3 regions of the Paenibacillus sp. RC84 genome follow, and region 2 is predicted to be linked to each of the others. Evidence: predicted binding sites of a transcription regulator. Region 2 holds the regulator's gene; each other region holds the start of a gene.
What was found. The regulator Rex, encoded in region 2, represses fermentation and respiration genes when NADH is low (regulators of the CRP and FNR family bind a similar motif). The targets are predictions, from matches to a motif close to TTGTGAAATATTTCACAA.

Region 1 (10,845 bases), on a different contig from region 2:
CGGCCGTGTAGCAGGCCAGCACGGGGCTCAGCTTCTCGGCGGACAGCGGGTAGGCCGGACCGACGCCGTCCAGCTCGGCGATCAGGATTTTCGTCCCGGCGGGAACCTCGAACCCCGCCATTTCGGCGATGCGTACCGCGGGCTGGCCCACAATCGCCGCGTTCACGGCGCATCCGGCGTTCATGCCGAACTGGGACAGCTTCTTCGTTTCCTTGGCGCTCAGGAAATGGCAGCCCTGCGCCTTCAGCATCGCCTTGGCCTCCGCCGCGATCGCTTCGTCCAGGATAACGGCCTGCTCGGATGCGCAGATCATGCCGTTGTCAAACGTCTTCGAGAGAATCAAATCCGTGACTGCCTGGCGCAGGTCCGCGGTTCTCTCGATGAAGCACGGCACGTTGCCCGGGCCGACGCCGAGAGCGGGTTTGCCTGCGCTGTAAGCGGATTTGACCATGCCGGAGCCGCCGGTAGCCAGAATCAGGGCCACTCCCTCGTGGTGCATAAGCTCGTGCGTCGCTTCCATAGAAGGCTTCTCCACCCACTGGATGCAATCTTTCGGCGCCCCGTGGCTTACCGCCGCTTCGTACAGAACGCGGGCCGCTTCGGAGCTGCATTTCTGCGCGGACGGATGGAAGGCGAAAATAATCGGATTCCGCGTCTTCATCGCGATCAGCGCTTTAAACATCGTTGTCGAGGTCGGATTCGTTACCGGGGTGACGCCGGCGATAATTCCGACCGGTTCGGCGATGGACGTAAGGCCGGTCGTCGGATCGTCGTCGATTACGCCGACCGTTTTGTCGTACTTCACGGAGTTATGAATATACTCGGTCGCGAACAAGTTCTTGATGATCTTGTCTTCATATACGCCCCGCCCCGTTTCTTCCACCGCAAGCTTGGCGAGAACCATATGCCGGTCAACGCCGGCCAGCGCCATTTCCTGTACGATGCGGTCGACCTGGGATTGGTCCAAGCCTTCAAAAGCGGCCTGCGCTTTCTTCGCGTTCTGCACCAGCCGGTCTACCTGTTCTTTGGCCGCCGCAGCTGCGGGTTTTACGGTCTCATTTTCCTGTACAGCCATCTCTCCGCCTCCTCTGTTCTTTCTACACCTTCATTGTAGGTGATTGTGAATTTTTTCACTATGACATTTATCACAGACAAAAGCGCGGCCCCGCCTTATGGTGAAGACAGGAAACACGCGCGCGCTTTACCATCATCCGCAGGACCGACAGGAGGAAATGACGATGAGCACAATAACCGTGGAACGTCTGCCGTATGCCGCTATGGACCCAGGCAGCCAGTTGTCCGACGCCCTATACTATTTGAAGCAGCAGCATGAATTTCTTGAGGCCGATCTGCTGGAACTGCAAATGCTCGCACGCGGAATCGGAGCCGCCGGAAGCCGGGATTCGCTCAAAACCGATTTACACCAGCTGAAGGTACGCGCCGAACGGTTCTTGAAGTTTTTCCAGCAGTATCAGCAGGATGAACAGGAAACGCTTTTCCCTATCGTTGATTTGTACACGGGCGACAAAATGGGCCCTACCGCCGTTATGAAGCAGGAATACAACATGGCCGTCCACAATCTGCGCCTTTTCTTCCAGGCTCTCAAAGAAGACAGTCAAACCCTCGATCCCCTGTGCGCCAAACGTTCGGTATCCCACGTGCTCCAGTCGTGCTTCATTCTTCTTGAGCATATGCGTAAAGAAAAAGAATGGGTATTCCCGCTCGCCGAGCAGATGCTGACCGATATCGAGCAGTTTTATTCGTAGAAAGCCGATTTTCCCGATTAAAAGAAACCGGAGCCGCCTAATGCAGACGGAACTCCGGTTTTTTGTGTCCTTTTGCCTGTAAACGGCAGGTTTGCGTTGAATACGGACAGGCGTGGTAACCAATATTGTACGAAAAGTGTGATTTTTATCATATATGATTTACGTCATATCCGGTATACTGGAAGCAGAAGTCAAAGAGGAGGGAAGCCATCATGAACACCGGCACAAATCCCGTTTACTATACGAATCCCCGGAACACGGCTGCCTTTAAGACGGAAAACTTGCAGAAGCTGACGGATATTATGCATGAGCAGAAGCTTCAACCCGGCGCCTACTTGTTTTGGGAAGGCGATACGGCTGACAAGCTTTATTTTATAAAAAACGGCCGGGTACGCGCTACGAAGTCTACGGACGAAGGCAAGGATCTCGTGCTTTACTTATACCAGCAGGGCGATCTGATCGGCATGATCGATCCCTACGACGACACGAAGCATTGGTACAGCGCGGAAGTGCTGGAAGAAACCCTGATCGGCGTGGCGCACAAGAAAGACGTGGAAATGCTGATCTGGCAGAGCGGCGAATTCGCTCTGGAATTTATGCGCTGGATGGGGCTCAGCCACCGGATGACGCAGACGAAATACCGCGATATGATGCTCTACGGAAAACCCGGGGCCCTGTGCTCCACCATCATCCGCTTGTCGAACACGTACGGCAGGCACGAAGAGGACGGGACGATCCGCATTACGAAAAAGCTCACCCACTCGGAGCTGTCGGATATGATCGGCTCCACCCGCGAAAGCGTGAATCGCATGTTCAGCGACCTGCGCAAAGCTCAGGCCATTGAAATGGATAACGGCTACATCATCATTCGCGATTTGAATTATTTAAAGGGCATTTGCCACTGCGAAAACTGCCCCATAGAAGTGTGCCGGATGTAACCGGCACACTTTTTTTATTTGGGCCGGACGAGACGGCCCCCCACGTCGTGCGGCGCTGAAATATCCGGGCGCCCCGGCGAGTGGGGCCAGCGCTGCCGACACGGGAATCCCGGGCGCGGGGTTCCCGGAGGACGGGGTTCCTGGAGGACGGTCCGGCACAGCATAGTACGGCGCTGAATTCTCCAGGCGCCGATTCCCGGCAGTGTGTTCCGGCACAGCATGGCGCAGACCTATAGCGACAACGTTCACCCCCGCGTGCGGGATACGGCGCCCCATCACCCGGCTGCGGGCCGTAAAAAAGCTCCCTGATTGAAATCAGGGAGCTTTCTTTCTTCGCTTGCGGGACTGCGCCTGCGCCTAGCGTATGTTTACAGCTTTCCGTCCGCCCGTTTCACAGGCGAGATGAAGTAATACAGCAACCCGACAAACACGGCCCCGCCGACGATGTTCCCCAGCGTTACCGGGATCATGTTGTGGAACCAGCCGGCCAAGGTAACCGTTTCGGGATGCGGGAGAATCAGGGCCAGCCCCAGCACGGTCATATTCGCCACGCTGTGCTCATACCCCGATGCGATAAAGCCGTACAGCATCCAGAAGATGAGAATCAGCTTCGCCGTGTCCTCTTTGGCTCTCATCGAAGTCCAGATCGCCAGGCAGACGAACCAGTTACAAAGAATTCCCCGGAAAAACAGCTGCGTGGTGTCCATGTTCATTTTTTTCGCGGCGATGGTCATTAACAAATGGTCCGGCTTAATATTGGCAAACACCCCGGCACCGACGACCAGCAGTACGAGGACCATGGCCCCCGTCAGGTTCCCCAGGTAGCACCAGAACCAGTTGACGAGCGTATCCTTCCACGTGACTTTACGCGATAGCGTCCCGATGGTGAAATACATGTTGTTCCCCGTAAAAAGCTCCGATCCGGCAAAAATCACCAGTGTGAGCGCGACTCCGAACGACAGGCCCATGACCGTTGTCGTAACCGGCGATTTTGCCGCAAACAGCGGGGCCCCTACGGAAAAGATAAGCACGATGCCGAGTCCTACGTAAGCACCGGCCAGACCGGCCGCCGTCAGGTAGCGAAGAAGGCTTTCGGAGAGAAAATTCTTTTTCTGCAGGGCCGCGGCGGCCATTTTTTCCACGGTTTCAGTAAACATTATGCGTCATCTCCTCGCGGGTTGAAAACAGGTTAAGCCGGACGAAAGATGTTCCGGATAAGCCTCTTGTGCGTACAAGCCGGCAGGGCGGAACCACGGCCGGAAGGGGCATCACAGCCCGATCCAGACATGCTCCCCGTCGGTTTTCACCGGATAAGTTTTCACCTGTCCCGTATCCGGCGCCTGCACTTTACCGTCCAGCAGGTTGATTTTCCAGTCATACAGGGGATCGTAAAGCAGGTCCCCCGATATCATCCCTTCGCAGAGCGGACCTCCTCTACGGTGAGGACTACGGTTCTGGAGCGCGAAGAGACGGCCGTCCGTCAAATGAAACACGGCGATTTCTTCTTCTCCCACGAAAACGGTCTTTCCCAGCCGAGCCGGAAAATCACCTTGTCTGCCGATGCAAACGTAGGTTTCCGGTTTTTCCTGAAGCTGTCGGTTCATCGATTTCTCCTCCTTTGGGGAGCTGCTTGGCAGCCCCTGTCTGTCCGATGCGCTTTATTCCGTTGGCGGCCCTACCGGCACGTTGACGCCTTCATACAGCTCCTGACGGAGCTGGCGGTCGCCGATCACTTTTTGCCAAGGATCGTGCGCGCGTGTCAGGGCGGTCTCCATGCGGTTTACAAGCTCCCGCCGGTTCGCTTCATCCGTGATCGCATGGTTCTGGATATAAGCCAGACCCAGCCGCTCGACCCAATCCGATGTTCTTTCCAGGTAATTGGCGGTTTCCCGGTAAAACTGGATCAGCGACGAGGTAATCTCCAGAAGCTCCTCATCCGTCTTCACCTTTACCGCAAGATCCGCAAGCCGCGGTTTAATACCCCCATTGCCGCCGATGTAAATCTCCCAGCCGCCGTCGTTGCCGACGATTCCGACATCCTTGGTGCACGATTCCGCACAGTTGCGCGGGCAGCCGTTCACGGCCATTTTAAACTTGGCGGGCATGTCGATCCTTTCGAATTTCTTCTCCAGCAGTTGTCCCATCCCCATCGAATCCTGGGTGCCGAACCGGCAGAAGGTCGAGCCTACGCACGTTTTGACCGTCCGGAGCGCTTTGGCATACGCGTAGCCCGATGGCATACCGAGTTCTTCCCAGACTTTCGGCAGATCTTCTTTGCGAACGCCCATCAGGTCGATCCGCTGTCCGCCGGTCATTTTGACGGCACGGACGTTATATTTCACGGCCACATCGCCGATCCTTTTCAGCTCTTCCGCCGAGCTTACGCCGCCGTACATCCGCGGTACGACCGTATATGTGCCGTCCTTGTTGATGTTCGCATGCAGTCGTTCGTTGACGAATCTCGATTCTTTTTCGTCCACGTAGGTTTCCGGCCACAACATCGTCAAATAGTAGTTGAGCGCAGGCCGGCACTTCGAGCAGCCTTCGGGGTTGCTCCAATTCAGAGCGGCCATGGTCTCGCGGGTCGTCGTCAGCTTCCGCTCACGCATGGCTGCGACAATTTCATCCCGGCCGAGCTGCGTGCAGCCGCAGATGCCATGGGCCGCTGTGCCCGCTTCGTAGCCGTCGCCCAGCACGCCGGCCAGAATCTGCTCGACAAGCGGCTTGCAGCCTCCGCACGAGCGGCAAGCTCCGGTGCAGGCTTTTACTTCGTCGACTGTTTTCAGACCCTGTGCGCGGACAACCTCCACGATGGTTCCTTTCGTCACCCCGTTGCAGCCGCATACGATATCCTCGTCGGCCAGAAGCTCCGCCCCGCCGCCGCTTTCCTCTCCCGCGGGAATTCCCATCAGGACGGCGTGCACGTCTTCGGTCATTTCGCGGCCGCTTCGTATCCACTGCTGAAGCTGGGTCGCCTGGCTGACATCGCCGAACAGCACGCCGCCTACGATCCGGCTGCCGCGGACGAGCACCTTTTTATAAATGCCTCTCCAGTCATCCTGCATTTTGACGATCGTAAGATCCGGACGATCCATAAACTCACCGGCCGAGAATACGTCCACACCCGATATTTTCAGCTTGGTGGCCAGCACCGTTCCCTCGTAAGGAGCCGTCTGCACCCCGCACAAATGCTTGGCTAGCACGCTGCCCTGTTCAAAAAGCGGGGCGACAAGCCCGTAGCACACGCTGCGGTGCTCGCAGCATTCTCCGACAGCATACACGTCCTGCGCCGAGGTCCGCATAAAATCGTCCACGACGATTCCGCGATTGACTTCCAGGCCCCCGGCCGCGGCCAAAACGCTGTTCGGCTTAATTCCCGCCGCCATGACGACAAAGTCCGTTTCCAGCGCGGTTCCGTCCGTAAACGCCAGCCCTTCGACGCGCACGCCGCCCGTTAGCTCCTTCGTCTGTTTCCCCATCGCGAAACGCAGTCCCTGGCGCTCCAGCTCCGCCCGCAGCATCCCCGAAGCCGCCGGGTCCAGCTGGCGTTCCATCAGATCGTCCATCAGATGAACGACCGTCACTTCCATGCCCAGCTTCGAAAGGCCCTTGGCCGCTTCGAGACCGAGGAGGCCGCCGCCGATGACGGCCGCCTGTCGATAAGTCCGGGCCGCTTCCGTCATCGCTTCACAGTCGGCAATGTCGCGGAAACCGACGACTCCCTCTTTGTCCGCGCCCGGAACCGGCAGAATGAACGGCTTCGAGCCCGTCGCCAAAATCAGGACGTCATAAGGAAGGACATCCCCGCGGTCGGTCGTGACCGTTTTGGCCGTCGTATCCAGCGCAGTCGCTGTCGTCCCCGTCAGAAGCTCAATGCCGTTTTCCCGGTACCAGCTCCAATCGTTCAGGACGATTTCATCCGTCGTTTTGCTGCCCTCAAGCACATATGAGAGCTGAATCCGGTTATAATTCGGGTGAGGCTCGCTCCCCACAATCGTTATATCAAACAAGCCGGTGTTGATTTTTAAAATCTGCTCGATCACACCCACTCCTGCCATTCCGTTTCCGATAAGCACCAGTTTTCTCCGATTCATTGCCTAACGCCCCCTGCCTTGGTCGATCTTTGAAAAGTTTCACTTGTGAAATTAAGCACATACTTAGTATAAACGTCTTCGGTGCCGGTCAGATGTGAAAAAAGTCACAGGACGGGAAGCGGATGTGAACATCGCTTGAAAGAAACGTGAACCAAAACTGCCGCCATACAAAAAAAAGCACATTCGCACCGGTAAACCGGGAATGTGCTTCTTTATCGGATTCCATGGACAAGCCAAGGTACCGTTGTCGTATTTAGATGAACACAGCCGTTCTACGCGCCTAAAAACGCAGGCAGGGCACTGCAGAGCCAACGTCCGTCGTATACGGCCCGTCGGCCTTACAGCAGCTCCAGCCTCACCCGGCTGCCGCGTCCGGACGGTTCGGCCGGCTCGACGATCAGCTTGCGCGGCAGACGAGCCCTCAGCTCCGGCACGTGCGAGATCACGCCGACCGCAAGCCGGTCCATGTGGAGCTTCTCAAGGGAGGTGACCACCATGTCCAGCAGATCCTGGTCCAGGGTACCGAACCCTTCGTCCAGGAAGAAAAATTCCAGGGGCACCTCGCCCTTGAGCTGGATCTGAGCCGACAAAGCGAGCGCGAGCGCGAGCGACGTCAGGAACGTTTCGCCGCCGGACAGCGTGCCGACCGGGCGCTTCACCCCGCCGGAGCCGTCGTCGCGGATCACGAAACCGCCGCCGGAGTCCACCTCGATCGCGTAGCGCTGCCGGGTGAGCTGCCCGAGCCGCTGCGAAGCGGCCCGGCTCACCTGCATCAGCTGCTCCTCCGCGAGGAACTCGACGAAGGCGTTCGCTTTCAGCACGGACTGCAGCTTCGCCAGCCGACCGTGCAAGGTCTGCTGCGCGCGGCGCCGCTCTTCCAGCCGGCGCCACTGCTCGTGCTTCGCCTGCAGCTCCTCGCAGTCGCGTTCCGCCTTGGCGCGGACCGCGAGCGCGGCCTCGTCGCGCTCCTGGGCTTCGCGCAGCTCGAGCAGCATGCCGGTCCAGCCTTCTTCGCTGACCGTCCGCCCGGCAAGCTGCTCCCGCAGCTGCGCGAGCCGGGAGCGGAGCGTCTGCTCGCGCTCGCGGTGACGCCGCGCCTCCGCGCTCCACTCGGCGCGCTGCGCTTCGGCGACGTACGCGCTCCGCACGGCGTCGGCATCCGCGAAGGAGGAAGCCTTCAGCGCGCGGTCCAGCCGCTCCCGCGCCTCTGCGAGCTGCCCGGCGGCGGATGCGGCGGCCTGTTCGGCCGCGCTGAGCGCCTGGGCCGCCTCCTGCTGCTCGCGGCGGGCCTGCTCGTGCGCGAGCCGGGTTTGCTCCGCTCGGGCGCGCAGCCGATCGAGCTCGGCCTGAGCCGCCGCGATCTGGCGCGGCACCGGCTCGCCGCCGACGCGGTCGTGCAGCTGCTGCGCCTTCTCGGCGGCGAGCTGGGACAGCCCCTGCAGCTTGGTCGCGAGCTGCAGGGCGGTTTTGTCGAGCTCCGCCGCCTCGGTGCGGAGCTGCTCGATCTTCGCGAGCACCCCGTCGATGAACGGGATGCTCTTCTCGATGCGGCCGCGCAGCTCTTCCGCCTGGCGCTCCTGCTCGCCCAGCTGCTTCAGGCGGGCCTCCACGGCGTCCAGCTCCAGGCCCCGGGCGCCGAACCGCTTCTGCCAGGCTTCTGCCCGGCCGCGGATGCTTTGCTCCAAAGCCTGCGCTTTGGTTTCGTCGGCCTGAAGGGCTGCGCGCTGCGAACGCAGCTCCGCCTCGGCGGCCTGCATGCCGGCTTCAAGCGGCTTCAGCCGTTTCAGGAGGGCTTGGAAGCCCGCTTCGAGCTCTGCCGCCAAACGGCCTACACGCGCGGTCTCCGCTTGCGGCCGCTCGAAAGCGGCCAGCTGCCGCAGCGCCTCGCCCGCAGAGATTCCGGCTTCGCCCTTCCGGATACCAGCGGTGGCGGCGAGGCTCTCTGCCGCAGTCGAGGACGCTGCCGCTTCCAGTATGCCGTCGGCTTTGCCTGTCCGGTCCGCGGAATCTACCGGGGACTTATCAGGCGGCAGCTCCAGATCCGCTTGAACCGCCGCAGCCGCTTCCGCCAGCATGAGCGCCGCCTCTGCGGCCGCATGATCGGTCTCGTCCCTGGAAGCGGAATTGGCGGCAGACTTGTTTGCTGCAGCCTGCGGATGATCCGTTCCGGCGCGCTCGTGCTCAAGCGCCCGTTTGGCGAGACTATCGAGGCCGAAAATGTGACGGTCCGCCTCCATTCCCGCTTCCCGAATGGCGCGAAGGAGCGTTTCGCATTCCTCTGCGCCAGGGGAAGTCTTCTCCGCCTCCACCTCTTCTTCGCGGTAAGGAGCCGGATGCTCCACAGCGCCGCACACAGGGCAGGGCTGCCCTTCGTGCAGTTCGTGCGCCAGCTTTCCGGCCAGATTCCGCAGTTCGCGCTCGCGGTCTTCCCGTTTGCGAATCTGAAGCAGCGCGGCCGCCGCTTCTTCCTGCTTCGCCAGCCGTTGACGCAGCTGCAGAGCTTCCGTCCTGCCGGCGCCGAGTTCACCGAGCCAGCGGGCAAAGTGTTCCGTCCAAGCGGTCAGTTCCCCGGCACGGACCGCCAGCTCGCGCTCTCCGGCCTCCATCGTCCGGCGTCTTCCGCCGGTCTCCTGCCGGAGTTCCTGAAGCTGGCGCATCTGCATATCCAGCTCCCTTTTGGCGTCCCATGCTTCTTGGAGAAGGCTGCGCTGCTCGTATCCGACCTCTACGCTTTTCAGCGCTTCTTTCAGCTCCGCCTGCTTGCCCAGCGCCTTTTCCTTCGTCTCCTGCTCCTTGCGGAATGCCTCTTTCACCGCGGAAAGCTGTGAAAGCAGATGTTCCTCGCTCGTTTTGAGGCTTTCGCACTGCTTGTGAAGGTCGGCAAGCTGACGCTCCTGCTCCAGTGCCTGGTTCAAACGCTCCAACCGGATCAGCAGGGGCTCCTCGCTTCCGGCCAACTCCTGCCGGGCCTGCTCGGACGCCTGCAAGGCCGTGTCTAATTTCACTTCGGCCTGGCTGGAGCGGTCCCTTGCCTGAGCGATCCGCCCCCGGTGCTCCGCCTCCGCTTTCGCCGAAGCTTCCGCATGCTCGACATAAGGACGCAGCTTCTCCGCTTCCTCCGCGCGCTTCAGGTTATCTTCGCGCTGCCGGATTCCCGGCTCTTCTTCCTCGGTTTTGCGAAGCTCCAATTCCGTCTGCCGCTCATCCTTTTGCACGCTTACAATCTGCTTCATCTCCTCGTAGCGGGCGGACGCCTGCTGAAAAAGCTTGCGCTGGACGACGGCATACTCAGCCGCCTCCTTCAACCTCTCGCCGGCCTGGGCCAGCGCTTCTTCGGATGCGTCTCCCAATCCCTGCTGCTCGGCGGCGATCTGTTTAAGCAGGCCGTCGGCTTCTTTCAGCCGTCCGCTTACGCGCGCGCTGAGATGATCGCCGTAAGCTTCAAGATGGAACAGCCGCTGAAGCATCTGCCGCCGGTCTTTGCCGGTCAACGAAAGAAATTCGGCGAATTTCCCCTGAGGAAGCACTACGGCGCGGGTAAAATCCTGCATGGACAACCCGAGCACCTGGTGGACCCGGTTGGTTACATCCGTGGATTTATCGGCCAGTACGACCGGTTCCTCCCCGCTCAGACGGACAAAACGGCTTACGGTATTCGTAACCGAGACGTCCGAGCCTCTCTTGAACTGGCGGTCCACCCGGTACCGGACGGCGCCCGTCGGATAGCTGAGTTCGAAAGTGAACGAGACCGCCAGCGTATTCTCGGCATGGTTCATGATCCCCTGCGTACCGCCGGAGGCCCGTTCGACTTTGCCGTAGAGCGCCAGCGTCAAGGCGTCCAGAATGGACGACTTTCCGCTCCCCGTCGGTCCGAAAATACCGAACACGCCGGCATCGCACAATTGCGTAAAATCTATTTCCTGTGATTCCCGGTAGCTTTGCAGACCGGACATTTGCAGCCGTATCGGACGCATACGTTTCGCCTCCCTTTATTCGGCCTGCTCCGGGCCGTCCGAATGATCCTGCAGCAGCTCCATGAAGAGCTGC
Region 2 (10,845 bases):
CGCTCAACCAGTGATTGCTTTCTGGGGAAATGTTATGATATTTTTAAGTTTGTGAGTTTAAGCTACAAAATTCTACATACATTAAACTTAACTTCACGGAATCTTTACAATCGAATCACTAGGAGGAACCGTAATGGCATCGCTTTTTAGCAGTAAAAGAGGAGACGTCGATTTTTTAAACCTGCTCATACGGGCGGCAGAAAACACACTCCATGCATCCCAGATGTTCAGAAACGCGATGATGGGAGATAAAATTCCGGAAAACTTTTTCCAGATGATCAAAGACATCGAGAGCAAAGGCGATCAGATCACCCACGAAATCTTTAAAGAGCTGAACAAAGTCTTTATCACTCCGCTCGACCGTGAAGATATTATGGAGCTGGCTTCCAAGCTCGACGACGTACTGGACGGCATTGAAGCGACAGCAGCACGTTTTGACTATCTCAACATCAGCCAGACGGACAAGGTTATGCAGGAATTCTCCGCCGTGATCGTGTCCAGCTGCCAACATATTCTCGATGCCTTCAAGCTTCTTTCCAAAAAGAAGTACATGCAGATTCCTCAACATACGGTTGAAATCAATGCGCTTGAAAACGAAGCCGACCGCCTGATGCGCGAAGGCATCCGTGAAATTTTTATCACCAAACGCGATCCTTACGAAGATTTCAAGCTCAAAGAACTTTATGAACGTCTCGAACAGACCACCGATGCATGTGAAGACGTTGCCAACATCTTGGAAAGCGTCGTGCTGCGCTACTCGTAGGCCCAGCAGTTTAGGAGGATTTCATGACGACAACAGTTCTTATTACCTTGATTGCGATCGTATTTCTCGCTTTAGCCTTTGACTTTATTAACGGTTTCCATGATACGGCGAACGCGGTAGCGACTTCGATCTCTACGCGTGCGATGAGTCCGAAAGTAGCCATTATATCCGCCGCCTGTCTGAATTTCGTCGGTGCCCTGTATTCTTCGGAGGTAGCCAAGACGATCGGCAGCGGGATCGCGGACCCGTCCAAGATCAACCACGGTGAATTTATCGTCATCGCGGCTCTTCTGTCCGCCATTATCTGGAACCTGGCAACCTGGTATTATGCCATTCCTTCCTCTTCCTCCCATACGCTCATCGGATCCATTGTCGGAGCCGTGCTGGCCGGGGCGGGAGCCGACTTCGTCAAATGGGGCGGTCTCGGCAAGATCGTGCTGATTCTGGTGCTTTCGCCGATTGTCGCATTCGTGGCCGGTTATATCATCATGACGATCATCAAATACCTGGTCATCCTGACGGGCAACAAATCCCGTTCGAAGCTGAACCGCGTGTTCAAGTTCTTCCAGATCCTGTCCGCCTGGCTGCTGTCCTTCTCCCACGGGGGAAATGACGCTCAGAAAGCGATGGGTATTATCGTATTCGGACTGGTCGCTGCGGGAGCCCAGACAACCATGGACGTGCCGTTGTGGGTGAAAATCGCGGCTGCGACCGCAATGGGCCTCGGCACTTCGATCGGGGGATGGAAAATCATTAAAACGATCTCCAAAAACTTGATCAAAATCGAGCCGATCAACGGGTTCGCCTCGGATTTGACATCTTCCATCGTCATTCAGACTTCTACGCATATGGGGATGCCGCTTTCGACCACTCACGTGATTTCCTCCGCGATCATCGGGTCGGGTTCCGTACTCCGTTTTCATGAGGTGAAATGGGGTACCGTAACACGCATGATCATCACTTGGATCATTACGATTCCGATCAGCATCATTCTGTCCTATGTGCTGTACACCGTGTTGTTTAAGTTCTTCGTCTAACAGGTAAATTAAATAGCAAGTTCCATTAAAAAACCGCCATACGGCCTAAACGGCCCATATAGCGGTTTTTCTGGTTTTCAAGACCAAAACCCTCACTTCTCTATTCAGGAAGGTAATAGGCCAGGCTCTGGAGCTCTGCCGTAAAGTCCGCATGATGCACGCGGATTTCCTCGGGTACTTTCAGAATGGACGGGGCGAAGTTCAGAATCGCTTCGATGCCCGCCTTCACGAATTGGTTGGCGACATTCTGCGCTTCCGGCGCCGGCACGGTTATGATGCCGATTCGAATGCTGGAATCCCGGATAACATCGGCCAGATGCTCCATGGGCAGAACGCTCATGTTATTGATGACCTGGCCGATCTTGTCCGGCGACGAATCGAAAATCGCCGTTATTTTCATCTGATCCCGCAAGTAGATGTTATAGTTGCACAGCGCCCGTCCCAGGTTACCGGCTCCCACGAGGGCAACCGGTATTTGGCGGTCAAGCTTCAGAATCTGCCGGATCTTCTCGATAAGATAGGTCACATCGTAGCCGATCCCCTTCTTTCCGAATTCACCGAAGTAAGCCAAGTCTTTGCGGATTTGGGCGGGGTTAAGATTCAGCTTCTGCCCCAGATCCTGAGACGAAACCGTTAATACGTTTTTCTTCGACAGTTCATTAAGAAAACGCAGATAGATCGGCAGCCGTTTGACGACCGCCTCGGATATTTTAAGTGACTTCAAGCGAGTTCTCTCCCATCCATTCCTGAATTCTCGGTACGATGCGCTCTACAGGCATATGCTCAATCTTCGGTCCCGGCAGGGAGTAGAGGAAGTGCTTCCCGTACTGCGTCTCGATGACACGCGTATCGTAAATCAGCACAATCCCTTTGTCCGAAGCCCTGCGTACAAGCCGGCCGAAGCCCTGCTTGAATCGGATGACGGCCTGAGGCACCGACAGCTTCATGAACGGGTTCTGATTCCGTTTCTTCAGGTTTTCGCTCTTCGCTTCGACCAGCGGATGATTCGGCGGCTGGAAAGGCAGCCGTACGATGGCCAGACAGGTCAAGGCTTCTCCGGGAATGTCCACCCCTTCCCAGAATGAACTCGTGCCGAGCAGCACGCACGCTTTATGCTCTTGGAAGAGCCGGGTCAGCTTGCTGCGGTTGCCGGTGTCCACCCCCTGACCGAGCACATGGATGCCGTGCGGGCGGAGATTTTCCTTCAGAACCGCGTGGGCAAGCTTCAGCATCCGGTTCGAAGTGAACAGCACGAGCATCCTCCCTCGCGTAGCCACGGCCACTTCGGAGAGTGATTCCGTGAGCGCTTTGAGGAATTCCTCTTCGCCGCTGCGGCCCCGGATCATCGGAAAGTCCCGCGGTATGCAGACAAGAGCCTGCTGCCGATACTGGAACGGCGACGGAAGCTGGACGGTTTTCAGCTTCGGATTCTCCTCTTCTTCGGCCGGCAGTTTCAACCCCAGCTGATCCGCCGAATACTGGAACGATTTATTGACCGACAGGGTGGCCGAAGTGAGAATGACGCTCTCTTTGTTGTCAAAGAAATGTTCGCGGATAAGCGGACTTACGTCCATCGGCACGGAGATCAGGTTGATCGAACGGCTTTTGTTGTACGTCCCCGCTTCAACCCAGTAAACGAAGTTATCGTCCGCCATCTTCATAAAGAAGCGGAGCGTCTCCTTCGCTGCCTGCAGTTCCTTCGCCACCCCGCCGAGGTCGGTAACGAAGCTCTGGACATCGTATTCTTCCTGGACTTCTTTCAAATCCTGCACGAGCGAATCCACGGATTTATACACTTCCTGAATATGCTGTTCCAAAATTTCCTCGAGATCCGTGAAATCGCTCCAGTTCGGGGGCAGCGAATCTTTCTTCAGACGCATCACCAGGGAACCGGGGTCGATTTGGCCGGGTTCGGAATTCGTCTGGAGCAGCTCGTAAAACTTTTCACAGAGTAAATCCCAAGCTTCCTTGATGAGCAAGGTTTTCGGGAACAGGTTGTCGATTCCGTTCATCCATGTAGCGGCCCGGTAATCGTCGTCATACCGTTGAAGCTTCGTGCGGAGCGCCGGCAGCTGCCCGTTCCGGCTGTCCTTGAACAGCCAGAGAAGCTGATTCGTCAGCCCCAGGTAGTGAAGCTCCTTGCCCAAATGCTTGCTTGCCACTTCTTCGAAATGGTGGGCCTCGTCCAGAACGAGATGCTTATAAGCCGGCAGCACCCGGTTCTCGGCCTTCATATCGGTAAACAGCAGCGAGTGGTTCGTAATGACAACGTCCGAATTGTTGGCGTCATGGCGCGCACGGTGATAAAAGCATTTTTTGAACCACGGGCAGTGCCGGTTCTGACACGACTCCGCATCGCTGGAAACGGTATGCCAGAAAGCGGCCCCCTTGTTCCCGAAATGCAGCTCCTCCTCGTCGCCGGTCTGCGTCTGGCTCAGCCAGACGACCATCTGGGCGGCCGTAATGGCGTCTTCCTTGCCCGTATCGAACTCCTGCATAGAAATGCGATTCTCGAACTTGCGGAGGCACAAGTAGTGGCTGCGGCCTTTGAGAACCGACGCTTTGAAATTCACCGGAAAAATGTCGTGAAGAAGCGGAATATCCCGTTCACGCAGTTGCTCCTGCAGATTGATCGTATGCGTGCTCACGACCACCTTCTCGTCATGCTTAATCGCGTAATAGAGGGACGGGATCAAATAGCCGAGCGATTTGCCCGTGCCCGTGCCGGCTTCGATCATGAGGTGCCGGTCGTTCTGGAAGGCTTCCTCAATTTCATGAATCATGATTTCCTGGGCTTCGCGGCTTTCGAAATGCTCGAACTTCGCTTTCAGCGCTTCTTTGACCTGATCGTAAACGTCTTCAAAAGAATCGCTCAGTTCCAGCACATCGTTCTCGTCGCGTACGGGGCCTTCTTCCCCCCAGTCCTGCACGTTCAGCGCGAACTGGCGGTAATACTGGTGAATCGATTGGTCCAAGGGGGTTTGCTGTTCCTTGAACCGGGCGATTTCCGACATAAACCAGCCGAGGTCGCTCGTCTCGGCCGGCAGGATCTGAGCCAGCCGCTGAACCGTCAATAAAGGCAGGGACAGAAGCCTGTCCAGGCTCATCGTCCAGATCTCCGCCGTAACGTCCGCGTCGCTGTCGGCCTGATGGGGCCGCTCATGTTCGATGCCGAAGGCTGAAGCCACCATGCCGAGCTGGTAAGTCGGAAGAGAAGGAAACACAATTCTCAGCATGTCTATCGTGTCCAGGACGCGCCCGGTAAAATCGGGGTAGCCCGTTTTGCGCAGGGCCCGCTGTAAAAAACCGAGATCGAACGAAGCATGATGGGCCACGAGAACACAGTCAAAAAGCAGCGGATACATCTCCGCCATAATATCGTCGACCTTAGGGGCATGCTCCACCATCTCGTCTGTGATGCCCGTAAGCTCCGTAATCGAAGAAGGTATACTGATCCCCGGATTTACCAGGGAAGTATACCTGTCGGTTACTTCCATATCATCTATAATAACGAGACCGACTTGGATAATATCGTCCGCCGGGCCCGTTCCAGTCGTTTCAAAATCCAACACCGCAAATTTCATAAGTTCAAGCCTTCTTCCTTTCTCCAGCTTCTATCCTAAGCATACCACATTTAGAGGCCCAGAGGGGAAGTTAGTTTGTCAATTCCGTAAATAAGGAGATCATCCGTTCTTATTTCTTTTCATTCGTTCGATGCTGAAAAAAGCTCCAGGCAGTCCGGATCGGCATGGTAGGCTTTTTTGAAATATTCGAGCGCCTGCTCCAGATTCCGGTTCTGAAATTGAATACAGCCCATCGCGTTGTAAGAGATGGCTTTCATCTGTTTATTTTCGGTAAGTGCCAGAAGAAGGGTGAAGTGCCGGGCGGCTTCCTCGTTGTCTCCCTGGCGCAGATAACCCATGGCGAGATAAGCCCTCGCAAGTAAAAAGTCCGGTTCGCGCGTGAGCAGAGCCTCGAATTCCCGGGTCGCCTGCTCGTACATAAGCAGCATATAAAACCCCTGTCCGCGGATAAACTCCACCGCTTCCTTCCCCTCGGCCGGATGAGGCTGAGCCTCTTCGGCAGACTGCGGCAAGTCCGGCAGCTGATTCGAATCGGAGGCTGAGGCTGAAGAGGGCGGGACGGACGCGTTTCCGACGGACAGGGTTTTTCCAAGCTTCTCCTCAAAGAGGAGCCAGTGCTCGATACAATCGTCACTAATGGCCTTTAGGGCCCCAAGCTCATCTTCAAGCTCCGCTTTTAACGCACCTTTTGCATTCGGCAACTGAAGCAAAATTTCATCCAACACTTCATTCATCGTGGCGAACAAATGTTTGAACACTGTGCATCCCCCACCTTCGGCTTTGCTGTCGTACACTCATTCTGCGTTGCCGAAGGACTTTTCATACAAGTTCTTTAAGGGTGCCAGACGTTACAGTACAGTTGCATGCATTTCCTCTTTTAGCAGTTGGGCCACTTTATTGTTTTCTCCCATGATGGCAACAGTCGGCTTATGGCGCCGCGCCTCTTCTTCCGTCATCATCGCGTAAGAAATGATGATAACGGTGTCGCCTGTCTGCACGAGCCGCGCCGCGGCCCCGTTAAGGCAGATGACCCCCGTTCCGCGCGGACCCGGTATAATGTACGTTTCCAGGCGGGCTCCATTGTTGTTGTTCACGATCTGAACCTTCTCGTTCGGCAGCATATCGACCTGATCCAGCAGATCTTCGTCGATCGTAATGCTTCCGATATAATTAAGATTCGCCTCGGTCACCGTCGCACGGTGAATTTTGGCCTTCATCATTGTTCTGAACATGCGATCACTTCCCCAGGGTTAAAATAGTGTTGTCGATAAGCCGGGTGGCGCCGAATTTGACCGCCAGCGCGACGATGAGCTGTACGGGTACACCGGCTTCCACCGCTTCCGGCTGCTCCAGCTGCGGGTACGTCAAGACCTCTACGTAATCGATATCGGCGAGAGGAGCTTCTTCGATGACGGCCTTTACGGCGCCGCGCAGGTCTTCCGCCCGGAAAGCAGCATGCTCCCGCGCCCAGGCTTCCGCAGCTTTCAGGGAACGGCTCAGAACAAGCGCCTGTCGACGTTCTTCCTCACTCAGGAATACGTTCCGGGAACTCATGGCAAGTCCGTCTTCCTCGCGTAAAATCGGGCAGGCCACAATGTCCACGTTCATGTTCAGGTCCTGCACCATCTGAGAAACGACGGCAACCTGCTGCGCATCCTTAAGTCCGAAGAAAGCTTTATCGGGCTGAACGATATTGAGCAGCTTGGCAACGACCGTAGTCACCCCGTCGAAATGCACGGGACGTGAAGCGCCGCAGAGTACCGAAGTGATGCCCGATACGGAAACGGTCGTTTTGACCGGTCCCGGATACATTTCTTCGACCTGGGGCAGAAAAACAATGTCCACGCCGGCTTCTTCCGCCAGCTTCAGGTCCCGCTCCGTATCCCGCGGGTAACGGTCCAGATCTTCGGTAGGACCGAACTGAAGCGGGTTTACGAAAATACTGAGCACGACGATTTCGCTCGCTTCGCGGGCCGCCTTGATCAGACTCAAATGCCCTTCGTGAAGATAACCCATCGTAGGCACAAAACCGACCGGGGCTTTAAGGGCCGCCCCGATCCCGGATTTTTTCTGTTCCAGTGCACTGCGCAGCAAGGCTATGCTTTGAATAACTTCCAACGTCTCTCTCTCCTTCAGGACTAAAGGTAGGATAACCGTTTATTTCACGGCCGTTCCGTACAAATACTGGAGAACTTCGTTGTCTCCTTTAAAGCTGTGCTGCTCGGCCGGGAATTTGCGGCCCTTCACTTCCGCCACATACTGCCCGATCCCTTCGCGGATGGCAAGGCCGACCTGCGCGTAAGCTTTAACGAACTTTTTGGCCGGAGCGTCCGGCTCGTAGCCTAACATATCGTGAAAAACGAGAACCTGGCCGTCACAGGAAGCTCCTGCGCCGATACCGATCGTCGGGATGGACAGTTTGCTTGTGATCCATTCCGCCAGTTCTTCCGTTACCAATTCCAGTACGATCGCGATTGCGCCCGCTTCTTCCAGCGCTTTGGCGTCATCCATCAGTTTACGGGCCTGCTCGGAATTTTTGCCCTGTACGCGGTAACCGCCCAGCACGTGAACCGACTGGGGCGTCAATCCGAGGTGGCCCACGACGGGAACACCCGCCTGGGTCAACGCTTTAACCGCATGGGCGATTTCCGCGCCGCCTTCCATCTTAACCCCTTTGGACAGCCCCTCGCGCATAATCCGTCCCGCGTTCTGAAGCGTCGTATCCAGGCTTCCGTGATACGTCATAAACGGCATATCCGTTACGACAAAGGCCGATTTTACGGCACGCGTTACCGTTTTGGCGTGATAAATCATTTCGTCCAGCGTGACGGGCAGAGTGGATTCATGACCCTGAATAACATTTCCCAGGGAATCTCCCACCAAAATTATGTCCACTCCCGCCTCGTCAGCCAATTTGGCCGTCAAGTAATCGTAAGCCGTCACCATCGAAATCGGTTCCTTGCTCGCTTTCATTTTTTGCAGCTTGACAGTCGTCATCGGTTTGCGCTCTTGCGCCATGTCAATCCCACGCTTTCTTTTTTAATGTGGAAAAAATAAAACCGTGCTTCCGTCTAAGCCCTTGACCGGGTTCTAAGCATCAAAAAAACCCTTCAGCAAACAGACTGAAAGGGCGCATAGTCAAAGAATCGTATGATCCTTCTGTCTCGGTCCTTCAGGCTCAGAGCAGAATCAGAAAACACACAAACGTACTTTATGCAATTGTCTAAAGCGTTAACCGTATAAGTGCGGTTCCGAAGATACCGCCTTACGGTGACAGTATATCAAAAAACCGGCCATTTGAACAGACGATTTAGCGTAATTCGACATCGCCGCTGTAAATTTTAACTTTGCGGCCGTCGTCCGCGATCACGGTCAGCGCCCCGCTGTCATCGAGCGAATCCGCCCGGCCCTCCACCGTTCCCTGGCTCGTTTTGACCCGGATGGGACAATTCAGCGAGACGCTCATCGCTTCCCACATGATCCGGATCGGAGCGAATCCGTTTTCCAGATACAGGTCGTACAGCTGCTCCAGCTCATTCAGAAAAGCCGCAATCATCGCTTCCCGCTTAACGGGTGAACCCGATTCAAGTGCAAGGGAAGTGGCCACCGGTTTCAGCTCTTCCGGGAAGTCGGCTCCGGTCAGGTTCGCCGTGATGCCGACACCGATTATGACGTATTTCAGCCGCTCGTCTTCCCCGCTCATCTCAAGCAGAATCCCGCTTACTTTGCGGCCCTTCACAAGAAGATCGTTGGGCCATTTGATGCCGACTTCGACGCCGCATTCCTTACGGATGGCCCGGCAAAGAGCTACCGCGGTAAGCAGCGTAAGCTGGGGAACGAAATAAACCGGCACACGCGGCTTCAAGATCAGGCTCATCCAGATGCCCTTCCCTTTCGGCGAATGCCAGTGCCTGCCCATCCGGCCGCGGCCGGAGATCTGCTCTTCGGCAAAGACCAGCGTCCCTTCCTCGGCCCCTTCCGCGACGAGCCTATGCGCTTCGTTCATAGTGGAGTCTACCGCTTCGCGGACTTCGATTTGCCTGCCCATAAAGCGCGTCCGCAAGGCTTCTTCTATATGAGCCTTCCGGAGCTTGTCAGGCTCTTCCATCAGACGGTAGCCTTTACGGGTGACGGCTTCGAACTGAAACCCGTCCTGCCGGAGGCTTTCGATGTGCTTCCAGACGGCTGTCCGGCTGCAGCCCAGCTCCCGGCTGATTTGCTCGCCGGACAAATATACGCCCGGATTGCTCCGGAACAAGTCTACAATTCGCTCGCGTACCGCCATGAGTCACTCATCTCGCATTTCTGTAGGACGGAAAGCTTCCGTCATTAAAATTTCTTTAGTGTTTTCCAGCTGCCCCAAGGCAACCCGCTCCAGAAGTATGTTCAGCGTCTCGCCTATCCAGGGTCCCGCTTTTTGCCCGCTTTGCGCCATCAGGTCGCTCCCGCCGACGGCGAGATCTTTGACGCCATAGACCGGCATCACGTGTATCCATGGTTCACCGTTTTCCAGGTAAACGGCAGCTTCCTCCGTCATAAAGAGGAAAAGTTCTTCCAGACATGCTTCACCGGCAGCCGTATGTATTTCCTCGTCCATGGTGAGGTCCCCCGAAGCTTCGTACGAGCCGGATGCACGGTGTGGCACCGCCTGACCAGGCTGTGCGGGATTCGCCGACGGCGGAGCGTCTTGCTGCGGGAGCCCAGCTCCCGCGCCGGCTTGCTGCCGCCACGCTTCGTGCAGCAGCTCCGCCGCGCGCAGCCAGCCGCGCGCAGCCTCCTTGCCGTGAGCAAGCACGGCAAGCTTGAACCGCGCGGCTGCGCGCTCCTCCGCGGACGCCGGTGCGTCCGGCCGCGGCTGCACCGCCGCAGCTTCAGCGTCACCGCGCTGAAGCTGCGCATGCACGGCGAGGATGTGCGTCAGACGCGCGATGTCCTCGCCAGGGAACGTCAGCGCGCGCAGCTCCGCTCTGACGGCTTCCGGCTGCTGCGAACCGATCAGCAGCAGCAGAACCGCCCATCTGTCCTCCTCCGCAGGGATAGAGGACAGATGGGCGATAACCGTCTGCGCATGGGGATGCCCCCATGCGGCGAAGGGCAGCGCGAGCGGAGTCTTGGCGTGCCGCCACAGACCGCTCGCGAGGAGCAGCCCCGCGGCGCGGGCCGGGTCCGCGCCGCCCACCATGCGCTGGAGCTCCGCGCGTACGCGCTCCATCGCGATGTGCCGCAGCAGAGGGGCCTGCCGCAGCAGAGCCAGCCACGTGGCCTCTTCGATGTCAAGGCCGTATTCGGCTGCGAAACGGATGCAGCGCAGCATCCGTAAGGCATCCTCCCCGAAACGTTCGGCCGCCTCTCCCACGCATCTCAGAACGCCTCTATCCATATCGCTTTGGCCGCCGAACGGATCAATCAGGTTTCCTTCGGCATCCATGGCCATCGCGTTCATGGTAAAGTCGCGCCGTTT
Region 3 (10,845 bases), 200 kb from region 2:
GTAAAAAGCCCAATACCGCATGCAGGCTGAGCCGTATGCGGTATTTTTGCTGAGAATAGGGCAATTCCAAGTAAAGAGTAGATAATTGTGCCCTTTATTCGCCGAATTTATCCCTTATGAACTTTGTCTATTTATGGTGTAATAAGGGTACGGGTCAGCTTCAATTTCACACTCCACACGTTCTGGTACTCTCGCAATTCCGGGGAGTACACTTTTTTTTTGTCCGGAGATTGGATCCGCTGTAAATCAGAAGCAAACCGTGGCAAAATCGAGGCGTTCTTTCCACAATTATTATTTAAAAAGGATTGTATGCTATGGAACTACAGACTGTTTTGGAGAAAGCGTATCAATTGGCAGGGGAAAAGCTGAAGGACGAACCGACCGGACACGACTGGTGGCATATTCACCGTGTAACGCGTTTGGCCAAGCTTATCGCGAAGAAGGAGAACGCGGACGAGTTTGTGTGCGAAATGGCTGCTTTACTGCATGATCTCATTGACGAGAAGCTGGTGGACGACAAAAAGAAGGAAACCGAGAAACTCGCCGCGTGGCTGGCGGACAACGAGGTGCCCGGCGAAGCGGTCCGGCATATCCTGGACATCATCGGAACCTTGTCTTTTCAGGGCGGCACCGGCACAAAGATGAGCACACTCGAGGGCAGGATCGTCCAGGATGCGGACCGGCTCGATGCGATCGGAGCCATCGGCATAGCGCGGACATTCGTTTACGCGGGGGCGCGGGGAAGCCTGATTTATGATCCGCATCTCGAACCGCGCTCTGAAATGACGGCGGAACAGTACCGAGAAGGCAAGAGCACCGCGATCAATCATTTTTACGAGAAGCTTCTCAAGCTTAAAGAGCTGATGAATACGGAAACCGGCAGGCAGCTGGCCGAGGAGCGGCATGAGTTTATGGAGCAGTATCTGGTGCGGTTTTATTCCGAATGGAACCTGGGGAACGGCCTGTAGTTCCGGCAGGCGAGAGCGGTAGAAGTCGAACGGTAAGACGCTCTTACAAGGTGACGACGAAGCGTCCTGTTTAAGTGGATATTTGTATCCCTTTCTGTAAAAATTTCCCCCTGCCGCGGCGGGAGGAAGTGTGATGTAATAAAGATAGCCGACAGCTGCTTGGATTCCAAGAGAGTCGGCTCTTTTGATGCGCAGCCTCTTGAAGCCCGGGCTCCGGGGTTTCATCAAACGCCTCGCAGGGTAAGTAAGAATTGTAGAGATAACCAATAACCCTCTAAGGAGATGAGATACCATGGACAACAACGTATTCAAAGGGAAATGGAAACAGCTCAAAGGGGAAGCGCAAAAACAGTGGGGTAAACTCACGGACGACGACATGGATGTTATTAACGGCGAGAAAGATAAACTTGTAGGCAAGCTTCAAGAGCGTTACGGCCATACGAAGGATGCCGCGGAGGACGAATATCACCGCTGGTCCAGCAGCTACCGTGACGAAGCTCCCGCAGACGCCGATCGCCGTATATAAGCAGGCCAATTAGTAGAAAAGAAACGGAGCGTGCTCCGTTCTTATAAGAAGAAACCGGATCCTCGTGATCCGGTTTCTTTGCATATCCGGGTAAAGTGAAGCCGCCAGAAGCGGATATGAGGCATCTTAGCGCAGGGCGGGAAGATGCCCGTTTTTTCAGGCGTAAAAAACGGGCCGCCGGATGAGCGAACCCGTTTGATCGGTTACTTTTCAAAAACCTGAATGACAAGCGAAGCGAGCTTTTGCATAAGCGTCTCTTTAGGCGCCCCGGCAGCCGGTTTTTCCCCGGCTTGTACCACGCTGTTTGCCTGGTCGTCCGCCGGCCCGGCCGATGCCGCTTTGACCGCGGTCTGTGTTTTGGCGGCCGCCGAATCCGGCGAAACTTCACGGTAAGTCAGAAAATCGGTGTAAAAGCCGTGTACGCCGATTTTTTTCAGCTTGTTGATTTCCTTCAACTCATTCACCGTATGGACATAGACGGGAACACCCAGGTTGCTCAGGCCGCCGATCATCGTAGAGGTAGCCCGTTCGACCGGCATCGCTACCGCCTTGATGTTATTTTTCTTCACCAGCGAGATGATTTCTTTTTCGGAGTAGCTGGTCATGTAGATGGAGAAGAAATAGTTTGGAAAATCATAGATCTTCTTCACTTGGTTGATCATGTCGATTTCGTACAATTCCGGAACAATGCGTTCCAGAAGAGCCGGATTTACCGCTTTTGCTTGTTGAACGATAAGCTGGAACTGCTTCTGTACGACTTCCGGGTCTTCGCTTTTCGTATCGGTTACGATGTAAGCATCGGGGTACTGCTCCAGCAGTTGAAGCAGCAGGTCGAGATCAAGAGGCGTATATTTGTTCAAAATTTTGTGCCGTTTGAATTCCGCCAAGGTGACAGGTCCGTCTTTAAGATGATCGGGAAGGGTCGGCTGCAGACGATCGGACAAATAACGGAGCCAGTCGTGCCGCGCCGCGAGCTGGCCGTCCGATGTCAAGTTAAGATCGACTTCGAATAGGCGGTGACCTTTTTCGTAATTGATCAGAAAAGCTTCATATGAGTTTGTGAGAGTTTCACCGGAAATTCCGCCCATCGCATGAGCGATCAGGGTTTGATCGGTCCAAGGCTCCGCTTCTTTGGCCGATGCATGCTGGAAAGGCAGCAGCGCCAGCGTAAGCAGAAGAGCGAGAACTCCCGTTAAGTGTTTGTTCACTAAAACAACCTCCTTCATGTTATTCATCTTCTGTCTCAACACCTCAAAGCGGGATTGAGCGCATGACGTACGGGTTGTTAGAAACTAACTTTATTTACCCGGTAAAATTGGAGTGAAACAAGAAAATAGGCAGGTATGCTTATATTTTGTCGAAATTTGGAATTTTAGTCCTATTATAAGCATCGGATTTTAGGTTTATAAAGAGAGGAAATTGGCGTTAAAAATCCCAACTTTTATATAAAATGAATGATAAGTGAATCTAAATTCGGCTTATAAAATAATAAATTCGTCTATTTGAATACAAATACGCATAAGTTTATTTCAAAATGATAGAAAGTCGTTTAGAATGGAGATAACCACTTATTCAGACACGAAAGAAGATGACTCTCTTGAAATTTTCCGCTGCCCGTTTAAAACTGCTGCTTCAATTATTCGGTTCGTTTGCCCGCATCGGCCCCGTTTCCTTTGGCGGAGGCTTTGCCATGCTGCCCATTCTCGAACGGGAGATCGTGCTGCGCCGCCGCTGGCTGGACGAGGACGAATTCGGCGAAGTGATTTCGGTGTCGGGAGTCGCTCCCGGCGGAGTGGGCGTGAACGCGGCCGCCTTTATCGGCTACAAGCTCGGAAGCGTTCCCGGCATGCTTGCCGCTGTTTTCGGCATGATGCTGCCTACCTTCGTGCTGGTGCTTATACTCGCTATTGGCTTTTCCGCGTTCAGGCAGTATCCTAAAGTTATTGCGGCAATGGAAGGCATTCAGATGGCGGTTCTGGCTCTGATCGCTTACGCGGGATTGAAGCTGCTGCGCTCTTCGGTATTCGACGGCGCCTCGCTGTTTGTCTTCGCAGGTTCTATCGCGGCTCTGCTTCTGACGGGAATCCACCCTCTGCTCGTCATGCTGCTTGGCGTCACCGCCGGCTGTGTGCTGGTGCTGGCAAAAGGACATTTCGGCTTCGCCGTTCGCTTCGAGCCTAAAAAAAGGAGACGGGAGCGGTCCGCTGACCCGGCCGTTCCCCGTTATCCCGAGCTCGAATGTTATTTCGGCGAAGGCATATAAGGGGGAGAGTCAAGATGCTGATCAACCTTTTCTGGACGTTCCTCAAAATCGGAATTCTCTCCTTCGGGGGCGGATTCGCGATGATTCCGGCCATTCAGCATGAAGTCGAACTGCAGGGATGGCTGACGCCGGAGCAGTTTTCGGAAGCCGTGGCGATTTCCGGCATGGCGCCGGGGCCGCTGGCGACAAACTGCGCGATTTATATCGGCAAAATGACGATGGGGCTTCCCGGAGCGGCGGCAGCCGTGCTGGGCATGGTACTCCCGTCGGTCGTTCTGATCGCGGCCGTCGCGCGTTTCTTCTATGCCATCCGGACGCACCGAACCGTCAAAACCGTCTTTTACGGGCTGCGTCCCGTAGTGGCCGCGCTGGTCGTCGTGGCGGCTTTGCGCTTTGGCTTTACCTATTTCCGGACGGAATGGTGGACCTGGAAGACCGGCGTTTCAGCGGCTATTTTCCTGCTGGCGCTGCTGGGGCTTACCCGTTACCGGATGCATCCGTTGTCCGTTATTCTGCTTAGTGCGTTAGTGGGTGTAGCGATTTATGGTTAACAGTCCGATTTCCGAGCGCATCGGAAACCGCAAAGAAAAAGAGTTGTTCGAGCTGATCCGCCAGGGCGGGACGGTCTCCAAGATCGAGCTGCTGGAAGAAAGCGGCTTGACCGTAAGCACACTTACCCGGCTGCTGGACGAACTGTGCGCACAGGGCCTGATCGCCGAATCGGGGCACGGCCCGTCCACGGGCGGCCGCAGACCGGTTCTTTACCGAATTCAGGCGGATTACGGCTGCGCATTCGGTGTAGATATATCCCGTACTCTTTCCCGTCTCGTCCTGACCGATATGCAGATGAAGGTCCTTGAATCGAGGACGTGGGAAATGAAGGAGGGGCTGACGCCGGATGTGCTGCTGGCGTCCGTCGCCGATGAAGCGGAAGCCATGCTGCAGCGCAGAGGTTTTTCCCCCGGACATGTGCTCGGCATGGGTGTCGGAGCCGTAGGCCCGGTAAATCGCGAGGAAGGCGTCATCCTGAATCCGCGTTATTTCCCGACGCCCGGCTGGAACGGCGTGCCCGTCCGAAATATGCTGGAGGAACGGCTCGGGCTGCCCGTGCTCCTCGATAACGGAGCAAATACGGCGCTTCTCGCGGAATCTTGGTCCAGACAGAAACGCTCCTTCCGTCATATGCTGTATGTACACTTAGGCGTCGGCCTCCGCTCGTCCATGCTCAGCGAAGGGAAGCTCATCTACGGGGCCGTCGATATGGAAGGCTCGATCGGGCAGATGATCATCCAGACGGATGGCGTCGCCCCCCGGTCCCAGGAGGGGAATTACGGGGCGTTGGAGTCCTATGCATCCATTTATGCCGTCGAACGCGAAATACGTGCGTGGCTCAAGCAGGGACGGCCCAGTGTGTTATCCGCGCTCGGCAGTCCGGATGCGATTACGTTCCGCGAGATTGTGCAGGCTCTCCACAGCCGGGACCCGCTGGCGGTTGAAGTCATCACGCAGGCCGCCGTCTATTTCGGCATCGGGTTGGCCAATCTGCTCAATATGCTGCATCCGGAGAAGGTCGTGCTCGGAGGACCGCTTATTTCGACGAATGATTTATTCTTCTATACCGCCACACAGACCGCGATAAAGAAAACTTATTATTACCCCGACTACCAGGTGCTATTCAGCAAAGGAAGTTTCGGAGAGGAAGCCCTCGCTATCGGGGCGGCAGGACTGGTTATCCGCCAGCTGTCAGCGATCTAAGGTTGTGGCGGTTCACGATCTCAGAAAAAAAGCCGAGCTTTGATTCGGCTAGGTAACATATCCTTTAATTGGTGGAGTTGATAAAAAAAGGAGAGAACAGACATGGAGAAATTGTTCACTAGCAGTGTATTTACACCTCCGCACGGATTTACGGGTGGAATCGAAGGGCCCGCCTGCGATGCCCAAGGGAATTTGTATGCCGTTAATTATGCGAAAGAAGGTACCATCGGCAAAGTAACGCCGGCAGGCCAAAGCAGCGTGTTCGTGGAGCTTCCGAACGGCAGCATCGGCAACGGAATCCGTTTTACGCGGGCCGGAGAGATGCTGATCGCCGATTATAAGAACCATAACGTGCTGAAAGTAGACATGGCCACCAAAGCCGTTACGGTCTGGGCGCACGGACCCGGAATGAACCAGCCGAACGATATTGCGATCTCGGCAAACGATATTGTTTTTGCAAGCGATCCGAACTGGAGCAACAACACGGGAAGTCTTTGGCGGGTGACCCCGGGCAATGTGACGCTTCTGGAGAGCGGAATGGGGACAACCAACGGGATCGAAGTTTCACCGGACGGGAAAAGGCTGTATGTGAACGAATCCGTTCAGCGCCGGATCTGGGTATACGATCTGACCGAAGCGGGCGCGATTTCCAACAAGCGTCTGCTAATCGAATTTCCCGACTTCGGACTGGACGGCATGCGGTGCGATTCGAAGGGCAATCTGTACAGCACCCGTTTCGGTAAAGGAACGGTCCTGAAGATTTCCCCGCAGGGCAACATTCTTCAGGAAGTCGTTCTGCACGGCAAAAACTGTACCAACCTGACCTTCGGCGGTCCGGACGGCAGAACGGTCTATGTCACCGTAGCGGACAACGGCAACGTGGAAAAGTTCCGTACGGACGCCCCCGGCCGATGCCGGGTGCTCAGCGGGGTCGTCACTTCTTAGACCCCTTGCATCTGAATCAAAAAAAAGACTTGGTTCCGTCCGCTTCCTCCGGGAAGCGGACGGCCAAGTCTTTTTTATCGTGCCGTTATTTCAGTTCATTCACTTGTTTGACCGGTGTCGTTTGAATCGGCAGGTTTTTGGAATCGATCACTTTCACCTGCAAGTTCACCGGTTTCCCGGGTTCAGCGGCATCTTTCGGGACGATTGCGGAGAGCGATTGGCGGCTCTCGTAAGTCGTCTTGAGGGCCTTGTCGTTCAAATAGACGACACACCCCGGAGCAAAGTTCTTGCCGCTGATTTCGACGGAAGAATCTCCGCTGCTGCCTCCGGCCGTGCTTTGGTGAAGCGGCGACACATTGTCGATCGTCATCTCACCGAAGCCAAGTGTGTATTTCGGATTAATGATCTTGTCGCGGAAGCCGTTAAAGCTGTACTGCTCCCCGAACAGCACGTCATACTGGAGCATCCGGTACTCCGTCACATCCTGCTCGGTCAGCTTCATCCGGTCGTAATGATTCCGGGGCGGGATCATCGGGAACTTTTTGGACAAGGAGAACAGGTAGTCCGTGTAGGGCGTTCCTTCGCGCTGCGCCAGATTCAAAAGATAAGGCCCGAGGAAGGAAGCGCTCATGTCGAGCTTATCCTGGTGCTTCGGCAAATAGTTATCCCAGACGACGACCGGCAGGGTGTACATTTTATCCAGCACGGCTGCGGAATCGTCATCGTCCTTCAAGTATCCGGTATCTTTGTAGGCCTGGAAGTTATTGCCCATGGCCGGAAGATGGTCGCCGAACAGCATGATGATCGTCGGCTCGCCTTTCTTCTCGTAATGTTCCACGAGCATTTTGAGCGCGGCATCCGTATTATGAACGCCCTGGGCGAGTGTCTCGATCATGCCCTTCGTTTCCTCCGGGAAATTGCCGCTCGCTTTGATGGTGTTCTGTTTGAATTTATCCGGTGTAAACGGCGCGTGATTCTCCATCGTGTTCGCGAATACAAAGTCAGGACCGGACGTGCTGTCGACCTGCTCGATGATTTTGTTCATCACCGCTTTGTCGGCCAGATAAGGACCGTTGTATTCGGGTTCGAAGTACTCCTGAGAAATGAATTTAGAGAATCCGAAGTTCTGGTACACGTTGCGGCTGTTGAAAAACCAGTTATGGAACGGGTTAATGGCCGCCGTCTGATAGCCTTGTCTCGCTAAAATGCTGGCCAGTGAATCGACGCGTCGGTTCATGTATTGGTTATAGGCGATGGCGCCTTCCGGCAGGAACCGGATCGAATTGCCCGAGAGCACCTCGAATTCGACATTGGCGGTTCCGCCGCCGAACTGGGGCGACAGCATATAACCGCTGGAATAGTTCTGCTGGAGATGGTGGATGAACGGAACCGGATCTTCGCTGAACGTTACGTTCTTCATCCGGGTAGGATCCCAGAAAGCTTCGCCGAGAATGACGATAATGTTCGGTTTTACATTCGGATCTACGTTGGTGCGGCGTTCGACCCGCTTCACGAAATTGTCCATATTCGCCTGGCTGTAGCCCTGAGGAGCATCGATGATGATCTGCTCGATATTCATGACGGTGGACAGCATAAACCCGTTGACATGATAGTTATCGGCCTGGTTCCAGGGAATGGTGGAGATATGAAGGGCGGATTTGATCGGAACCGGTTTGTCGAAATAGACGGCGCATGCGAGCGCGACGCCAAGGACACCGAGAACGATGTTCTCTTTCCAGCGGAAGCGGGAATGGGTCCAAGGAACGAAATAAAGCAGGGCGACGCTGGCCGCAAGGAACACGATAATGCCGATTACGATCGTTTTATCGAACAAACCGTTCAAGTATTGGACGATGTCGGTCGTCTCGCTGCTGAGAAACAAATCCCAAGGCAGAAGAGGCACACCGAGAATTTTGAATTTAATTCCGCTGATTAGACCGCAGATCAGCATGAAAGCGGCTACGATCCAGAACGCGATGCGGCTCCGGCCGGTCAAAGCGGTAAAAACTAGGAACAGGCAGAAGGTCAGCAAATAGTTAAGTACCATTTCCCCCGGACTGTGCTTGACCCAGGATAGGGCGGCCATCACTCCTCCCCGATTTAAAAACTCAATGAAGACAACGAGCAGCAGGGGCCAAACGAATAAGTGCAGCCGACGCGCTATAAAATGAATACCTTTCTGCATCACAGATCTCCTGTTCATTCAATTTACAAACATTTTACATATGATTTGCTCTGTCATTATACCATGTAGAACCAGGTCTCGATACCTAAAACCTTGTAACAAAATCGTTACAATTTCATAAAGAATTTGTGATTATTATCACATGTGGGTGCTCATGCCGAAGGTAAGATGAAACCATGAAAAGCTTCATTGACAAAGGGGGATGCCGCTATGGCAAAGCTCGCGCCTGCCAAGGAAAAGCAGGACATTAAGCCCGCTCCGCAAAGCGGGGCGAACGAGAAGGAACCGGAGCTGAAAGGCGCTTTCGCATCGGTTATGATTCTGGGCGCGTTTATTCTGATTACTTGGTTCGGCGTATTTGCTCTGTACCTTATAAGAAGTTAACGGGACAAATGCGCCAAAAGTTCCGCGAATCGGAAAAAAAAGAGGGGATATTACATGCATATTCATCGTTTGGAGAAAATCTGGATCGTTTTCGGCATCTCCATGCTCATCGTTTTCCTGTCCGTGATCGGCGTATCCGCGTTTGCGATGGGAATGAACCCGCCGACCGGCCATGCGCACACGATCGATCCGGCGAAGGTCGATTTGACGCCGCCTTTCGATCAGCCGGGCCTGAAGAAAGTAGGGGAGAACGAATACGAAGCCGTTATGACCGCTTTCGCGTTCGGTTACAAGCCGGATAAGATGGAAATTCCCGAAGGAGCGACCGTGCATTTTATGATCACAAGCAAGGACGTCGTCCACGGGTTTGAAATCCCGGGCACAAATGTAAACATGATGGTGCTTCCGGGGGAAGTGAATCATCTTACGTATAAGTTCGACAAGCCGGGTTCTTATCTCGTGCTCTGCAACGAATACTGCGGCGGAGCCCACGAATGGATGAAAACGACGATAGTCGTTAACTAAACCCACCGGCAGAAAGGAAGTCGTTATGTATGAACGGAACCGACACGCAACCGGCGCGGCAAGCCGCCGCTGCCTTTAATCCGAAAGACAGCAAGCTCGTCCTCGCTCACATTTTATTCGCTTTTGGCGCGCTTCTTCTCGGAGGTATTGCCGGAGTGCTGCAGGGCCTAGTCCGCGGAGGCATGATCAAACTGCCCGCCGGTATCGGCTATTATCAGCTGCTGACAGCACACGGCGTGCTGATGGCGCTCATTTTTACGACCTTTTTCATTATCGGATTCCTGTATTCGGGTATCTCCAAAACGCTCGGAGGCGAGCTGCTGCCGCTGCCGCGGCGCCTCGCCTGGCTCGGATTCGGCCTAATGGCGGGCGGAACCGCGCTGGGAACGGTTTTTATCCTGCTCAACAAAGCGTCCGTGCTATACACGTTCTATGCTCCTCTTAAGGCATCGCCGTATTTCTACATCGCATTGACGATGGTTGTCGTCGGCAGTTGGATGAGCGGCTTCGGCATCTTCATCAATTACCGCTACTGGAAGCGGACTCATAAGGGGCAGTTGTCGCCGCTGTTTGCCTTCATGGCGGTCATTACGATGCTGCTCTGGCAGGTCGCGACCATCGGGGTAGCGGCGGAGGTTCTGCTCCAGCTGATTCCTTGGTCGTTCGGCTGGGTCGACACCGTCAACGTCCTTCTGAGCCGCACCTTATTCTGGTACTTCGGTCATCCGCTCGTTTACTTCTGGCTGCTGCCCGCCTATATTTGCTGGTATACGATTATTCCGAAAGTTATCGGCGGCAAAATATTCAGCGACGCGCTTGCCCGGCTTTCGTTTATCCTGTTCCTGCTGTTCTCGATTCCGGTAGGGTTTCACCATCAGTTGACAGAGCCCGGAATCAGCTCGTTCTGGAAATTCCTTCAGGTTATTCTAACCTTCATGGTCATCGTTCCTTCCCTGATGACGGCGTTCTCGCTGTTCGCCACCTTCGAAACGACAGGCAGGGCGAATGGGGCCAAAGGCCTGTTCGGCTGGTTTAAGTTTCTCCCTTGGAAGGACGTCCGCTTCTTCGCTCCGTTTATGGGGATGCTGATCTTCATCCCGGCGGGAGCGGGCGGCATCGTCAATGCCAGTAACCAGATGAACCAGGTCGTACACAATACCCTCTGGGTAACGGGGCACTTTCATCTGACCGTCGCGACCAGCGTGGCCCTTACTTTCTTCGGGATCACCTACTGGCTGATCCCTGCGATCACGGGCCGGCAGCTGACGCAAAGGCTGCACAAGCTGGGAATTTG

Region 1: the regulator Rex is predicted to act here: its motif matches at 6,891-6,908, upstream of nirB (nitrite reductase large subunit NirB).
Region 3: the regulator Rex is predicted to act here: its motif matches at 8,769-8,786, upstream of ABH899_RS07405 (cytochrome c oxidase subunit 2A).

The regions. Positions count from the first base shown of each region.
Region 1 covers NZ_JBGBYL010000001.1:381,367-392,211, reverse strand. The annotation lists gene adhE (bifunctional acetaldehyde-CoA/alcohol dehydrogenase) at 1-1,075, opposite strand, end outside; gene ABH899_RS01730 (hemerythrin domain-containing protein) at 1,239-1,766, shown strand; gene ABH899_RS01725 (Crp/Fnr family transcriptional regulator) at 1,979-2,704, shown strand; gene ABH899_RS01720 (formate/nitrite transporter family protein) at 3,073-3,861, opposite strand; gene nirD (nitrite reductase small subunit NirD) at 3,973-4,308, opposite strand; gene nirB (nitrite reductase large subunit NirB) at 4,363-6,798, opposite strand; gene ABH899_RS01705 (AAA family ATPase) at 7,137-10,772, opposite strand; gene ABH899_RS01700 (exonuclease SbcCD subunit D) at 10,788-10,845, opposite strand, start outside.
Region 2 covers NZ_JBGBYL010000003.1:248,559-259,403, reverse strand. The annotation lists gene ABH899_RS08500 (DUF47 domain-containing protein) at 134-763, shown strand; gene ABH899_RS08495 (inorganic phosphate transporter) at 787-1,800, shown strand; gene ABH899_RS08490 (redox-sensing transcriptional repressor Rex) at 1,901-2,524, opposite strand; gene dinG (ATP-dependent DNA helicase DinG) at 2,511-5,411, opposite strand; gene ABH899_RS08480 (tetratricopeptide repeat protein) at 5,504-6,142, opposite strand; gene panD (aspartate 1-decarboxylase) at 6,233-6,616, opposite strand; gene panC (pantoate--beta-alanine ligase) at 6,621-7,502, opposite strand; gene panB (3-methyl-2-oxobutanoate hydroxymethyltransferase) at 7,542-8,402, opposite strand; gene ABH899_RS08460 (biotin--[acetyl-CoA-carboxylase] ligase) at 8,695-9,669, opposite strand; gene ABH899_RS08455 (CCA tRNA nucleotidyltransferase) at 9,673-10,845, opposite strand, start outside.
Region 3 covers NZ_JBGBYL010000003.1:45,147-55,991, forward strand. The annotation lists gene ABH899_RS07365 (HD domain-containing protein) at 315-968, shown strand; gene ABH899_RS07370 (CsbD family protein) at 1,261-1,494, shown strand; gene ABH899_RS07375 (phosphatidylinositol-specific phospholipase C/glycerophosphodiester phosphodiesterase family protein) at 1,698-2,702, opposite strand; gene ABH899_RS07380 (chromate transporter) at 3,083-3,757, shown strand; gene ABH899_RS07385 (chromate transporter) at 3,772-4,308, shown strand; gene ABH899_RS07390 (ROK family protein) at 4,301-5,512, shown strand; gene ABH899_RS07395 (SMP-30/gluconolactonase/LRE family protein) at 5,615-6,457, shown strand; gene ABH899_RS07400 (LTA synthase family protein) at 6,543-8,642, opposite strand; gene ABH899_RS07405 (cytochrome c oxidase subunit 2A) at 8,853-9,026, shown strand; gene ABH899_RS07410 (cytochrome c oxidase subunit II) at 9,081-9,551, shown strand; gene ABH899_RS07415 (b(o/a)3-type cytochrome-c oxidase subunit 1) at 9,581-10,845, shown strand, end outside.